Regions from separate parts of the Ruegeria sp. A4 genome, predicted to be linked through region 2. Evidence: riboswitches for the same ligand, from Rfam matches in the RefSeq annotation. Region 2 holds a riboswitch; the other holds the start of a gene.
The links. A riboswitch is a leader RNA that binds a small molecule or an ion and turns the genes downstream of it on or off. The one in region 2 is predicted to bind cobalamin.
Positions count from the first base shown of each region.

Region 1: it holds a riboswitch for cobalamin, as region 2 does, so the genes downstream of both, ACR0E2_RS00320 (DUF1636 family protein) here and ACR0E2_RS20245 (DUF4198 domain-containing protein) in region 2, are expected to answer to the same signal.

Region 1 covers NZ_JBQGAW010000001.1:61,318-68,682, reverse strand. The annotation lists gene ACR0E2_RS00325 (SLC13 family permease) at 1-536, shown strand, start outside; cobalamin riboswitch at 764-970, shown strand; gene ACR0E2_RS00320 (DUF1636 family protein) at 1,063-1,434, shown strand; gene cobW (cobalamin biosynthesis protein CobW) at 1,436-2,491, shown strand; gene cobN (cobaltochelatase subunit CobN) at 2,497-5,790, shown strand; gene ACR0E2_RS00305 (cobalamin biosynthesis protein CobG) at 5,787-6,908, shown strand; gene ACR0E2_RS00300 (precorrin-8X methylmutase) at 6,908-7,365, shown strand, end outside.
Region 2 covers NZ_JBQGAW010000015.1:10,696-18,060, forward strand. The annotation lists gene ACR0E2_RS20215 (hypothetical protein) at 1-409, shown strand, start outside; gene ACR0E2_RS20220 (hypothetical protein) at 486-698, shown strand; partial or broken gene ACR0E2_RS20225 (energy-coupling factor ABC transporter ATP-binding protein) at 803-1,384, opposite strand; gene cbiQ (cobalt ECF transporter T component CbiQ) at 1,450-2,229, opposite strand; gene ACR0E2_RS20235 (cobalt ABC transporter permease) at 2,229-2,804, opposite strand; gene cbiM (cobalt transporter CbiM) at 2,801-3,412, opposite strand; gene ACR0E2_RS20245 (DUF4198 domain-containing protein) at 3,419-4,204, opposite strand; cobalamin riboswitch at 4,336-4,534, opposite strand; gene ACR0E2_RS20250 (ROK family transcriptional regulator) at 4,656-5,780, opposite strand; gene ACR0E2_RS20255 (sugar ABC transporter substrate-binding protein) at 6,032-7,051, shown strand; gene ACR0E2_RS20260 (ABC transporter permease) at 7,160-7,365, shown strand, end outside.

The DNA.
Region 1 (7,365 bases), on a different contig from region 2:
CGTTGATCCTGTTCACGGACGTCCGGCTTTCACTCTGTCTTCTTACCGGCGCGGTGGGCATGATGCTGACCCGTGTGCTCAGCGTGGACGAGGCGTACCGCGCGGTCGGATGGAACACCGTATTCCTGCTCGCTTGCCTTATACCTTTGGGACAAGCCGTGCAGAACACAGGCACGGCCGCGTGGATCGCCCAGCAGATCATGATAATTCTGGACGGCTGGCCGCTCTGGTCGCTGCAAACCGGCATCGCCATTCTGGCGACGGCCTTTTCTTTGGTCATGTCCAACGTGGGGGCCACGGTTCTGCTGGTGCCTCTGGCGGTATCGATTGCGGTGGCGGCGGGTGGAAACCCGGCCGTCTTTGCCCTGACGGTCGCCATATCGACATCGAACAGCTTCATCATCCCAACCCATCAGGTAAACGCGTTGATCATGGGGCCGGCCGGATACAAGGTGATGGATTTCGTCCGCTCCGGCGGAATAATGACGGCGCTGTTTCTGGTCGTCTCGCTGCTCATGATCAACGTCATCTATTAGCGCAAGAGGATCCGGGGTGTTCGGTGGTCTTTTCCCATCATCTGGACAGGTACAGTCAAGGCACCCGTCCACGATGGTCTACGCCCCTTGCTGAGATACCGTTCGTCGCCCGGCCCATCTCGGGCTGGAGCCCGGCACACCATGCCGCCCATCGACGCCCACAGGTCGCTTTCCATGCCTCTGCATCATTCTTGCACGCGACTCGCTTGACAAGCAGGCCAGCGGTGCCGCATGTCCCTTTCGTTGGTGTCGGTGACAGCCGATGAAAAGGGAATGCGTCAACGGTCTTGCCGCCAAACGCAGCCGCCCCCGCGACCGTGAACGGAGAGGATGCCCAATGCCACTGGCCCGAAAGCCGGGAAGGCGGGACATCCGACAGAGGCCCGCCTCTGGCATCCGCAAGCCGGGAGACCTGCCAACAACCGAAGTTGAAACCGGGCGGGGTGTTCCGGTGTCGGGTCCATGACCAATCGTGGCCCGCATGAAACCCCGTCCCCCGCGAAGAGGATTTGGGGGGATGAGAGACATGACCGAGACCGCACCAGTCGAGTTGCTGGTCTGTACCACCTGCCGTCGCGGCCTGCCTGTCGAAGATGACGCGCAACGCCCGGGCGCTTTGTTGCACAAGGCCCTGGAACAGGCAGACCTGCCCGACGGTGTCACCCTGAAAGCCGTTGAATGCCTGTCAAACTGCGATCAAGGCTGTTCGATCGTGTTGCGCGGGCCGGGCCGCTGGACCTTCGTGTATGAAAACCTGAACGAAACAGATCATGTCGACGTCATCGTCGACGGCGCGACCAAGTATCTGGCCACTGAAGATGGTTTGGTGAAATGGCGCGAACGCCCCGAACATTTTCGCAAGAACTGTGCCTCGCGCATTCCCCCGATTGGAGCCTGACATGTCGAACCTGGAAAAACTCCCCGTCACAGTGATCACCGGCTTTCTGGGCTCGGGCAAGACCACTTTGGTGCGTCACCTGATGCAGAACCCACAGGGCAAGCGCCTTGCTGTCGTGGTCAACGAGTTCGGCGATGTAGGCGTCGATGGCGACATCCTGAAATCCTGCGCCATTCCTGATTGCCCGGCGGAAAACATCATGGAACTGGCAAATGGCTGCATCTGCTGCACCGTGGCAGATGATTTCATTCCCACCATCGAGGCCCTGATGGCGTTGGAGCCGCGCCCGGATCACATCCTGATCGAAACCAGCGGTCTGGCCCTGCCGAAACCGCTGCTCAAGGCATTCGACTGGCCTGACATCCGCTCGAAGATCACCGTCGACGGCGTGATCGCTCTGGCCGATGCCGAGGCTGTGGCCGCAGGTCGTTTCGCGCCCAATGTCGAAGCGGTGGACGCCCAGCGCATGGCCGATGACTCGATCGACCACGAAACGCCCCTGTCCGAGGTGTTCGAGGATCAGATCTCGTGCGCCGACATCATCCTGCTGACCAAGCCCGACCTCGCCGGCCCCGAAGGCGTGGCCAAAGCGCGCGAGATCATCGCCGCCGAGGCGCCGCGCCCCCTGCCCGTCGTCGAAGTGGCCGAAGGTGCCGTGGACGTGCGCGTTGTGCTGGGTCTGGAAGCCGCCGCCGAGGATGACATGGACGCCCGACCCTCGCATCACGACGGCCATCACGATCACGAGCATGACGATTTCGAAAGCATCATCGTCGAGCTGCCCGAGCAGACCGAACCGGCCCAACTGGTCGCCAATATCGAACGCCTCGCCAATGAACTGAACATCCTGCGCGTCAAAGGGTATGCCGCCGTTCAGGGCAAACCCATGCGCCTGCTGGTTCAGGCGGTCGGCGCGCGGGTACGGCACCAGTATGACCGCCCGTGGGAACCCGGTGAAGACCGTCGTTCGCGTCTGGTCGTCATCGCCGAGCATGACGATATCAAAGAGGCGGAAATCCGCGAAATCCTCGTGGGTGTGCGTGAGGCCGCCGAGTAAGACCCATGCACGTCGTCTTCCGCGAAAGCCACGGGCTCGAGGAAACCGAGACCCCAACCGATCTGGGCCAGAGTCCGGCGGAACTGGTGGTGCTGTCCTTTTCGGACAGCGATCTGGGTGCTTTCGCGGCGGGCTGGCATCGTGGTGGCGGACCGGAAGGGCGAATGCCGACCCTGCGGCTGGCGAATTTGACGGCGCTGAAACACCCGTTGTCGGTCGATACCTATGTCGAACAGACGCTTCAAGGCGCCAAGGGCATTCTGATCCGGCTGATCGGCGGCGTCCCCTACTGGGCTTATGGGTTGCAGCAGGTTCTGGCGCTGGCGCAGGCCAAGGGCATCGCGCTGGCGGTGCTGCCCGCTGACGGGCGCGAGGACACGCGGCTGGATGACTATTCCACCCTGCCGGTCTCGACCCTGCGGCGTCTGGCGCATCTGTGCGATACCGGCGGCGAGGTCGCGGCACAGGCGGCGCTGGCGCAGATGGCTTTGGCGGCGGGGCTTTATGCCGGTCCGGTGATGGGCGCCAAGACCTTGCCCGAATGTGGCGCGTGGTGTCCGGATCGCGGCGTAATCCCGGTGGAAACCGCGTTCGAAGGTAACGCCAAACGCATCCTCGTCACTTTTTACCGCGCTTACCTGACCTCGGCAGACACCGCCCCGATCGCCGCCCTGATCCGCAGCCTGCGCGCCCGTGGATACGCGGCGGTGGGCCTGTTTGCCCCGTCTCTCAAGGCGCCCGTGGCCGCCGGCTGGTTGCGGGAACAGGTTGTTGCGCTGAACCCATCGGCCATTGTCAACGCCACCTCGTTTTCGGGAAAAGGCGCGTCGGGAACGTCGCCTCTGGACGCGGCAGGCGTGCCGGTGTTTCAGGTCGCTCTCGCCACCTCGCGCCGCAAAGCCTGGGCCGAGGCGGAACGCGGTTTGTCCCCCGCCGATCTTGCCATGCATGTGGTACTGCCCGAGGTGGATGGACGGATCTCAGCAGGAATCGCGTCTTTTAAGGAACCCGGAAAACGCGATCCGCATCTGGAATACGCGCGCTTTGCACATCGGCCCGAACCGGACCGGATCGAAGCGATCATCGACCGGGTATCGGGCTGGCTTGCACTGAACGACAAACCCAAGGCAGATCAGATTCCTGCGTTGGTCCTGTCCACCTATCCCGGCAAAGACTGGCAGATGGCCCATGCGGTTGGCCTCGACGCGCTGGCCTCGGCCGAGGCGATGCTGTCCGATCTTGACGAAGAAGGCTATGACATCGCGACTGGCGCGCCGATTGCCGACACTCTTCTGGACGCACGGATTTCATGGTCGCTTGGGGATTATCAGCATGCGCTTGCGGAATTGCCCGAGACTCTGCGCGCTGATCTGCACACCGTTTGGGGCGCACCCGAAGATGATCCGGCCTGTGCCGATGGGGCCTTCCATTTCACCGCGCTTTGGCGCGGCAAGGCGCTGGTCGCGCTGCAACCTGAACGCGGCACGCCCGAGCTGCGGGATGACGACTATCATGACCTCTCGCGCACCCCGCGCCACGGTTATGTCGCCTTCTATCTGTGGCTGCGCAAAGGCTTGGGTGCGGATGCGCTGATCCATATCGGCGCGCATGGAACGCTGGAATGGTTGCCCGGAAAATCGGTCGCCTTGTCTGCCGATTGTTGGCCCGAGGCGCTGATCGGCGATCTGCCGGTGATCTACCCGTTCATCGTGAACGACCCGGGCGAGGCCGCGCAGGCCAAGCGCCGGATCGGAGCCGTCACGCTGGGCCACATCCCGCCCCCGATGAAGGACAGCGGTACGCCCGATCGGATGGTGCGGCTTGAATCGCTGCTGGATGAGTTTTCCAACGCCGACGGGCTTGACCCCAAACGCCGCGACCGCTTGCAGGAAGATATCCGTGATGAGGCGCAGGCGATAGGGCTGGAAAGCGATCTCGGCCTCGATCAGGCAACCTGCACCGCCGAAGCCATCACCCGCATCGACCGCTTTGTCTGTGACATCAAGGAAAGCCAGTTTGGCGACGGGCTGCACATCTTCGGGCGCGTGCCCGAAGTGACGGGCGGTTTCGATCCGGCCCCTTCGGCCCACGCCGAACGCGACGCGCTGATCAAAGCGCTCGAAGGCAAGCGGATTGATGCCGGGCCTTCGGGGTCCCCCTATCGTGGCCGGTCAGATGTTCTGCCCACCGGGCGGAACCTTTACACCACCGATCCGCGGTCGGTTCCGACCCGTGCGGCCTATGCTCAGGGTGTGAAACTGGCCGAAGAACTGGTGCGGCGCCATCTTCAGGAAGAAGGCGATTACCCGAAGGGGCTGATTGTCGATCTGTGGGGGTCAGCCACCATGCGCACGGCGGGCGAGGAATTCGCCATGGCCCTGCACCTGCTGGGCGTCAAACCCGTGTGGGACAAAGGGTCCGAGAGGGTTTCCGGCATCGAGGTTCTGCCGATTACCGACCTGAGCCGCCCGCGCCTGGACGTGACCCTGCGGGTCTCGGGCCTGTTCCGGGATGTTTTCCCGACGCTGTCCGCTTTGTTTGGCCAAGCGGTTCGCGCATTGGCCGCGCGTGATGAGGCAACGGACTGGAACCCCTATGCCGGGCAGGCGCCGGCAGCGCGGGTCTATGGACCTGCGCCGGGAAGCTATGGCGTCAATATGACCGAACTCTCCGAAGTGTATACCGACGAGGCCCGTGCGCAGGCCGGTGAAGCGTGGCTTGAGGCCAGTTCTTTTGCATTGGAAGGCGAACACATCTCGCAGGACAAGGACGGCATCACCCAACGCGTTGCAAATGCGGACAGCTTTGTCCACTTGCAGGACCTGACCGAAACCGATCTTCTTCTGGCCAACGATTATGCCACGCACGAGGCGGGCTTTGCCGCCGCCAAGAAGATCGCCGGCGGAACCGCGCAGCTGTACCATCTGGACAACACCAACCCCGAAAACCCGCGTGCCCGCACTTTGCGTGAAGAAATCAGCCGAGTCGTCCACGCCCGTGCCGCCAACCCCGGCTGGATCGCCGGAATGCAGCGCCATGGTTTCCGGGGGGCGGCTGAAATCGCGGCAACGCTGGATCATATGGCCTCTTTCGCGCATCTGTCCGGCACGGTCGCACCGCATCTTTTTGACCTTTACCACGATGCCACGCTGGGCAACGAAGAGGTCGACGCGTTCCTGCAAGAGGCCAATCCCAAGGCGCGCCAGGCCATGCAGGACCGGTTCCGCGCGCTGCTTGAGGCCGGGCTTTGGAACACGCGCCGGAACTCTATCCGGGCTGATCTGGAGGGATTGAGATGAGTGCACCGATCGTTCAGGGCTGGTGCCCGGGCGCCCATCGTCCGATGATGTCTGGTGACGGTCTGGTCGTCAGGGTCAGGCCCCGGCTGGCGCGTCTGGACGCCGATCAGGCACTGGGACTGTGCGATCTGGCGGACCGCTTTGGCAACGGCTCGATCGATTTGACCAATCGCGCCAATCTGCAATTGCGGGGCGTGGAAGAGGAAGACCATCGGCCTCTGCTCAAAGAGCTTGCCGCGCTGAACCTGCTGGATGCGGAACCCAGTATCGAAATACGCCGCAATATTCTGGTTACACCGCTCTATCAGGCGGGCGATTTGACCGCTCGGCTGACCCATGAATTGATTGACCGGCTTGCGGAGCTGCCGGCCCTGCCGGCAAAGTTCGGCTTTGCAATCGACACCGGCCGCGAACGTCTGCTGGCGTCGGATTCGGCTGATATTCGTCTGGAAACCGGAGCAGGCGGCCTGATCCTGCGCGCCGATGGCTGCGAAACCGGGCGGAGCGTGACCGAGACCGACGCCATTGACCACGTGATCGCGCTGGCGATGTGGTTTGCCGAAACCTACACGCCCGAAACACGCCGCATGGCGCGTGTCATCGACGCCCTGCCGCAGGAATGGCAAGGAAGTGCGCCCGGTTCTGTTGGCGCAAAGCTTCAACCGGGCCGCTGCGAACTGGGTGCCCTGTACGGCGCGGCTTTTGGGTCGCTGCCTGCGCGCAAGCTGTATGACCTGATCGAGGACAGCGGTGCTTGCGCCCTGCGCGTCACCCCGTGGCGGCTGATCCTGCTGGAAGGCGGGGCGGCGATACCTGCCCCGGCCTTTGTCGACGATGGAACCGATCCGTTGATGACCACCGACGCCTGCCCCGGCGCGCCGTTCTGCCCGCAGGCGCAGGCCGAGACGCGCGACATCGCCCGGGCGTTGGCTTCGCGGGTGTCCGGACGCCTCCATGTTTCGGGCTGTAGCAAGGGATGCGCTCGCATGGGTCCTGCCGACATCACATTGGTGGGCGCAAACGGACGATTTGATCTTGTCAAACAGGGCCGCGCAGGGGATGAGCCCAGCCAACGCGGGCTCGACCCGGAAACACTCATGACTATGGACTTCACCTGATGCCCTATACATACGAAACCGATGGCGCGGCGATCTATAAGGAAAGCTTTGCCACCATCCGGTCCGAGGCTGATCTGGCCCGTTTTGATGCCGATGAAGAGCAGGTTGCCGTTCGCATGATCCACGCCGCGGGCATGGTCGGGCTGGAAGAGTTCGTGCATTTCTCGCCCGGCTTCGTGCAGACGGCCCGCACTGCTTTGGAAAATGGCGCACCGATCCTGTGTGATGCGCGCATGGTCAGCGAAGGTGTCACCCGTTTCCGCCTGCCCGCCGACAACCAGGTGATCTGTACCCTGCATGATGAACGCGTACGCCCGCTGGCTGCCGAGATGAGCAACACCCGTTCCGCCGCTGCGCTGGAGCTGTGGCGGCCGCATCTAGAGGGCGCGCTGGTCGCCATAGGCAATGCGCCCACCGCACTGTTCCATTTGCTGAACATGCTGGAAGACCCGGATTG
Region 2 (7,365 bases):
CGACCCTTTGTCGCTCAGCCGTCCGACGGCTGGTGGCGGGTTCGAGGTTGTGGCTCGGGTCATCGACGCCGCCGCTCCGATCGCCGGAACCATCGCGGCGGCGAACTGGACAAGTTGGGAATGCGATACCTCTGGCTGTACCGAGGTCGACAGCAATGATGCGCGCTTTGCGCTCACACCACTGCTGAACGCCGCCGGGTGGCACCAGCCCGCCGATCCCGGCAATCCGACCAGTCTGTCAAATCCGGGAACCTGGGCGGAATGGCGCAACATCACCGGGCTTGTGCCGGGCGTCACGCGGTTTGCGGATGAGCTGCAACTGCTTTATTCCGCTGAAATGCTCATTACCTCGCCGGTCTTCAATCAACTGGACAATGTCTGGACAGGAAGCGAGTTCGCCGCGCCATAGCACGGCTGCCTGAAACGCAGGAAAGTGATTTGGCAATGCTCCCTTCATGAGGTTCAATGCATTCAGGAGGTCAGCCATGCAAAACCCCGAGCGTTTCGAGAAATTCTATTTCGCCAAAGTTGGCATGGGCGAAGCCTGTGGCTGTGCCGAGCGGATAATCGACGTGTTCGAATTCAACCGCAAAGGCGGTGCGCAATCCAGGCAACCTGTGAAACAGGACAGGCGCAGACGTGGATCTTTTCGGGCATGGGCGGTCAAATATGGGCTTATGAGCCGCAGACGCACATAGCCAAGGCCTGACGCCATAAAAGGTTCGCTTTCCGTTTCATGGCGTGGCTCAGGAGGTGTGATTGCCTTTCTGAAACCACCATGTCCAGTTGCCACGAGAACAGGTCAGACCGGCACCAGCTTCCCGTCGCGAAGATCCAGTTCATCAGGCGCCAGTTCCAAGCGGAACGCCGGCGAATGACTGACAAGCAAAATCGCCTGCGGCAACGCGCGCAGGATTTCCAGCAGGCGCGCTTCGTTTTTCGTATCCAACGCATTCGTCGGTTCGTCCAGCAACAGCACTTCGGGCTCCATCGCCAGAACCGTCGCCAGGGTCACCAGCCGTTTTTCTCCGCCCGACAATTTATGGGTAATGCGGTTCTTCAAGTGCATCAGGTCCAGATCGCCCAGAACTTTGTCGACGACGGCAAGTGCTTCGTCACGGGTCTTGCCCAGATTGAGCGGACCAAAAGCAACGTCTTCGGCGACGGTCGGGCAGAACAGCTGATCGTCCGCATCCTGAAATACAAGCCCCACCCGGCGGCGGACCTCATGGAAATCAGCCTCTTCCACGCGTTGCTGACCAAAAACGGTGACGGTGCCCGAACACGGGCGCTGCAGCCCAAGCAAAATCCGCAGGAGCGTCGATTTCCCCGCTCCGTTCGGACCTGTCAGGGACAGGCGCTGCCCCGCGCTCAGGCTCAGGCTGGCCCCGTCCAGAACGGGTGGCTGGCCGGGGTAGGAAAAACAGATGTCTTCAAGCGCGATCAGTGTCATGCGAATTCCAGAATGATCAGACCCAGGCAGAGGCCGCTGAAGCCAGCCGCAAACACAATGTCCGCGCGGGTCAGGGAAAATTCCTGAAGCAACGGCATACGTCCGGAAAACCCCCGGCACTTCATCGCGGCCAGGATGCGTTCCGATCTTTCGATCGCGCGCACAAGCATCATACCCACAAGGTAGCCAAAGCTTCGATATGTGTGCCAGTTTGTTGCTGGCCGAAAACCACGCACCTTCATCGCGGCGCGCAGCCGCAGGTATTCTTCGCGCAAGACCTCGATATAACGGATCGTGAACATCAGCAGGTAAACCAGCTTTTCCGGGCACCGCAGACGATGCAGGGCGTGGCCCAGTGTAACCGGCTCCATCGTCCCGACCATAACCATCAGGGACAGGATCACGGCATTGGCGGTCAAGGCAATCTCGACCGCTTTCCAAAATCCCTGCCAGCTTGCGGGGAATCCCCAAAGCGTGAACATCGGATCCCCGGGCATGGAAAAGGGCAACAGGATCAGCATGAACAGGATGAACCCATCCATCATGGCCATTCGCTTCAACGTCTTTCGCCGCGGCAGACGTGAAACCATCAGAAGCGAAAGCGACACTGTCAGCGCCGCGCAAAGCGCGCCGAGGGATGACAGCGCCACGGTCACGACTGCAAAAACAACTGCCATGACGATCCGCATCCGGGGATCCAGCAGGCTGATCAGACCTTCTGGCCCGTCACCGGCTTCGGACAGCGTTTTTTCCTTGTGCCCCAGAACGTGTGCCATCAGGACGCCAGCTTGCGACGGGCCGCCATGTAAAAGCCCAGACCGAACAGACCAACGATGTACCCAATCCCGCCGAGGATGGTTTGCAGGTCATTCTGTTCGCGATAGGCCGCAATCTCGCGCCTGAGCGGGCGCAATTCGTCACGTACGGCTTTGGCGATAACCTGCTGTTCTTCGGCGCTGAGAGACGCCGCCGAACCGCTGGCCTGCGTCACAGCAGCCGAAGATGAATCACCGTTCTCTGCCGCGGCAACGCCCATGATCCGCGCGACATCTTCGGCAGACATCGTGACTTCGGCCACATGCCCGGCGCCAAGGTCGGCAAAGAAGGTGTGCGCCACGGCCGAGGTCGGCGTGTAGACAAAGAAACCGTCCGTATCCGTGACCGATCGACCCAGCTCGGCCCCATCCGGGCCGGTGACAATGACCTCGGTGCCGCTTGCCAGGTCGCCGTTGGAAAAGCCGATTTCGCCCTCGATGACGTCTCCCGACTCGAAAACGCCGGCTATGACCTTGTGCGCCAGGGCAGGCACAGGTGCACAGCACATGGCCAGTATGACAACCAGATGCTTCATGTGGCTGCTCCTCTGAAAAACAGCTCGGGCTTGACCTTGCGTGCCAACAACACGGCGAACCCGGTCAAAATCGCCTCGATGGCCATGACAGGAATATGGGCGAAGAAAACAAGCTTGGCGGCAGGCAGAAATTCATCCCCCGACAGCGCCAGCGAAAACGCGACCATGCCGGTTGTCGCCGCAATCGCAAACGCGCCGCCGATGCCCCCCCAAATCGCACCTTGCAAAGGCGTTCCACGCGCGATCAGACGACCGAACAACATTCCGGCCACCACCGCGGGAAAGGCGATATTGACGGTGTTGATCCCCAACACCGTCAACCCGCCAAAGCCGAAAAAGACCGCCTGTAGCAAAAGCCCGACGAACAAAGCCGGGAATGCGGCCCAACCAAGCAGCAGCCCGGCCATGCCGTTGAGGATCAGATGGACCGACGACGGACCAATGGGCACGTGGATCAACGATGCCACGAAGAAACTGGCTGACAGCACGCCCGCAGTGGGGATGCGATCAAGATCCAGAGACCTGAGACCCATGGCGATCCCGCCCGCGGCGGCTATGGCGCCGCCAATTACAACCGGGTTGGAAAGGGCTCCGTCGACGATGTGCATTTGGGGTTACTCCAGATCCCAGGCGCGGATCCAGATGACCGCATCCTGGCTGAGTTCTTTGCCCTCATGTTCGGTTGCCGGACCGGAACCAAGGGCGGCGAAACCCCAGTAACCGGCTTTTGGAACGCCGAACGAAAAATACCCGTTGTCGTCAGATATTGCGACCACCGCACCACCCGGCATTGGTGACGCCTTCGGTGCAGAAGCGGCCGAACTTTCCATGTCGGGTTCGGCTGCCATGTATTCGATCTCGATCTCGGCCCCCGCAACCGGCTGACCATCAGCCAGCACACGGCCCGTGAAAGTCGAACCCGCGATGATGTTGGTCGGCTTGTTCAGCGGGATAATCTCGGTCGGCAGACCCACGGGATTCATCCAATCGGTCGGCAATTCGTTGCGGTTCAGGAAGGCTTTGGTGAGCTGTTGGATATAGATGTCTTCGGATTCCTCGTAATAAGGCTGAGGAACCGTCACCAGCACATAGTCGCCCGACCGTTTGACCGGGACACTGCCTTTGAACGCCGCGCCCTCGTTCTGCCCGCCGGTGAACCGGATAGGTTCCAGCGTGTCCAGTAAATCGGTCTTTTCACCGTTGTGGATCACATAGAATTCCTGCGGCTTTTCAAGATCCATGACATGGCCATTCTCGAACGGATGCCAGAAAATCAGTTTGACCGGTACATCGCCCGGTTTCTCGATCATGGTGTCGGTGGTGTATTCCAAAAGGAAATGCGCATTTGCTATGGCAGGAAGAGCCATCGCGGCAGCGGCTGCGCTGAGCAGCGTTTTCATGAACAGTCGTCCTTGTCCCGTCGCGCCAATCCCGGCGCGAAATTCGTTTTGACCACGGGACATTCAACGCCAAATTACCCTTTCAGGCATCCTGGTCCGACGCACATCCCGTCGTCGATTAGGAGTGCCCGTTAGAGGGCACATGTCCGGCAGGTATCCTGACTTGCGGGTCAAAGCGTTGGACCGGCCTTCCCGGGCAAACCCCAGTGGCGTTTCAGCCCTGCTCGTCGCTTACAGTTGCGGGTGCAGTTGCGGATTTGGGCCAGAGCCCGCACCGCATTCCCTATTGATTCCAGAGCAAGCCCCGGAACCGGACATGCCGAGCGGCTTGCCAGACAACTCAGCCTTCCGTCAACGAAAATGTGTTACGGCCATCGAAAATATTGAGCTCGGCAGTTTGCGAGAGTGAACCAGTTTGTGAAACGTCCAAGGCGGCAGGGTTCGTTCCTGTCTAAGCTTCTGAAAGATACCTCTCCGACAAGGGCAGGCTTGCCGCGCCCAAAGAGCGTGCTTCCGGGCCTACGGTTCCTGCCAGCACAACGGGGCGCTCGAGCCCAGTCATGTTCAGCTCGGACAGTTTGTCTTCCACCATTTCAACCAAACGCGCCTTGATGTCCTGCGGCATCCAGCCGTCAATCTTCACGCATTCGAAATCTATCAGGCTACAGGATGAGACAATCGCATGGGCAATCCCGCTTGCCGTCCGTTTCAACCAGTTTTCCAGTTGAACGTTTGGCACATCCCAACGCTGGGTCGTTTCCCAGATGGAATGCGACGTGACACCTGCCGTGGTGATTGCACGCTCGAGCACGTAAAGGCTGGCCACATCGATGAGCGGTCTGACACCGCCCGCGCCATCGGGCACAGGCAAGGGGCCGATTGCCCCCGCGTTTCCACGCCCCGAAAAGATCGCGCCATTGAGGACCACACCGCCGCCAATGAAAAACCCGATATAGAAGTACAGGAAATCCCTTGGCCCATCAGCCGGACCGAATACCAATTCCGCCCCACAAGCCGCAGTGGCGTCATTTTGCAGGAATACCGGAATATCGAGGCGACGCGCCAGGTCAGCCTTCAGGTCTGATACGCGCCACGGGTCCATTTCTTCCTGAGGAACCTGAAGGGTCTGGGCCCAGTCCCACAGATAGAACGGCATGGCAATTCCAAGACCCGCAATCCTGCCTTTGGCCTCGGGCGACATGGATGACATCATTTTGCCCAGACTCTCAGTGGAAAACTCCAAAGTGGCCTTCGGCGTTGGATAGTCATAGGTTCGCCGCTCGCGCTGCCGCACATTTCCGACAAAGTCAGTCAAAACCAGCTCGGTACTGCGGCGCCCGACCTTGAGCCCAAAGAAAAACGCACCATCCGGGTTGAGGCGCATGGGAACGGAAGGTTGCCCGACTTTCCCGCGGACCGGCTCGCCGCGCAACAGCAAACCATCCTTCTCCAACAGCCGCATGATGACGGAAACGGTTTGTGCCGACAGTCCGGTCATGCGCGCGATCTCGGACTTCGCAAGGGCCTGATGACGCCGGACAAGCGACAACACCAGCCGTTCGTTCCGGGCCCGCATCCCGCTTTGGTTGGTTCCGCGCACCTCTGACCCGTGCAGGCCAATCGAATTTTTCCGAGATGAATTTTCAGGCACGACCACCCCTTTCCTGCTGAAGAATGAGAAAGCCCGCCCGCACTGTCAATAATAAATAAGAGTGATTTATTTATTGACTCAAATTTCGAATCTTGTGATTGTTTCTTATGGGATCAGGGATTTTGCCTGATCGCCCTCGTGCCCGTTCGGCACAGGAAAACCTGGGAGGATAATCGATGAAACTTGCAAGACTTGCGGGTGCTGCTGCGCTCGGGGTTACTGCCATGGCTGGCAGTGCAATGGCGGAAGGCGAAACCGTTTGTCTGATTACCAAGACGGACACCAACCCGTTCTTTGTCAAAATGAAGGAAGGTGCGACAGCGAAAGCGGAAGAGCTGGGAATGACGCTCAAAGCCTTTGCGGGCAAAGTTGACGGTGACCATGAAACGCAGGTGCAAGCCATTGAGACCTGCATTCTGGACGGCGCCAAAGGCATTCTGCTGACGGCCTCGGACACATCATCCATCGTTCCGGCCGTGAAGCAGGCGCGGGATGCAGGGGTTCTGGTTATCGCTCTGGATACGCCGCTGGAACCCATTGACTCGGCTGACGCAACGTTTGCCACGGACAATTTCCTTGCCGGGCTGCTGATTGGACAATGGGCCAAAGCCACGCTGGGCGACGCAGCCAACGACGCGAAAATTGCGACATTGGACCTTGCCGTCAGCCAGCCGACAGTGGACGTGCTGCGCAATCAGGGCTTCCTGCAAGGCTTTGGTGTCGATCTGGCGGACCCGAACGTAATCGGTGATGAAGATGACCCCCGTCTTGTCGGAAGTGATGTCACTGCCGGCAACGAAGAAGGTGGTCGCCGCGCGATGGAAAACCTTCTGGCCAAGGATCCGACGATCAACGTTGTTCACACCATCAACGAGCCTGCCGCGGCAGGCGCCTACGAGGCGCTGAAAGCCATCGGGCGCGAAAATGACGTGCTCATCGTTTCCGTGGACGGAGGCTGCCCGGGTGTCCAAAACGTTGCCGATGGTGTTATCGGCGCGACGTCGCAGCAATACCCGCTGTTGATGGCATCGCTGGGTGTTGAAGCCGTCAAGAAATGGGCGGACGAAGGCGTGAAGCCTGAAAACACGCCTGGCAAGGATTTCTTTGACACCGGCGTAGCGCTTGTAACGGACAAGCCTGCCGAAGGCGTCGAGTCGATCTCGGTCAAAGAAGGCATGGACCTCTGCTGGGGTTAACCTGACCACCCGGAGGGCCGCAGAGGGCGGCCTTCCGCATTTCAAACCACCCATTCGCCCGAAAACTTGCTAAAGTCGTCAGTAACCTGACGCTTTGGGGGAACCTTTATGTCCGATACTTCACGACGATCAGACGACTTCGAAGCCGCTGCAAAAGGCAGCCCGGAACAGATTGCCGAATTTGACGATCACCACCGCGGGTTTGTCGGAACGGTTCAGCATTTTCTGCATGTGAACCCCTCTTTGGTGCCGCTGATCGTTCTTGTGGCTGCCATCGTCATTTTCGGGGCTTTGCTGGGCTCCAAGTTCTTCTC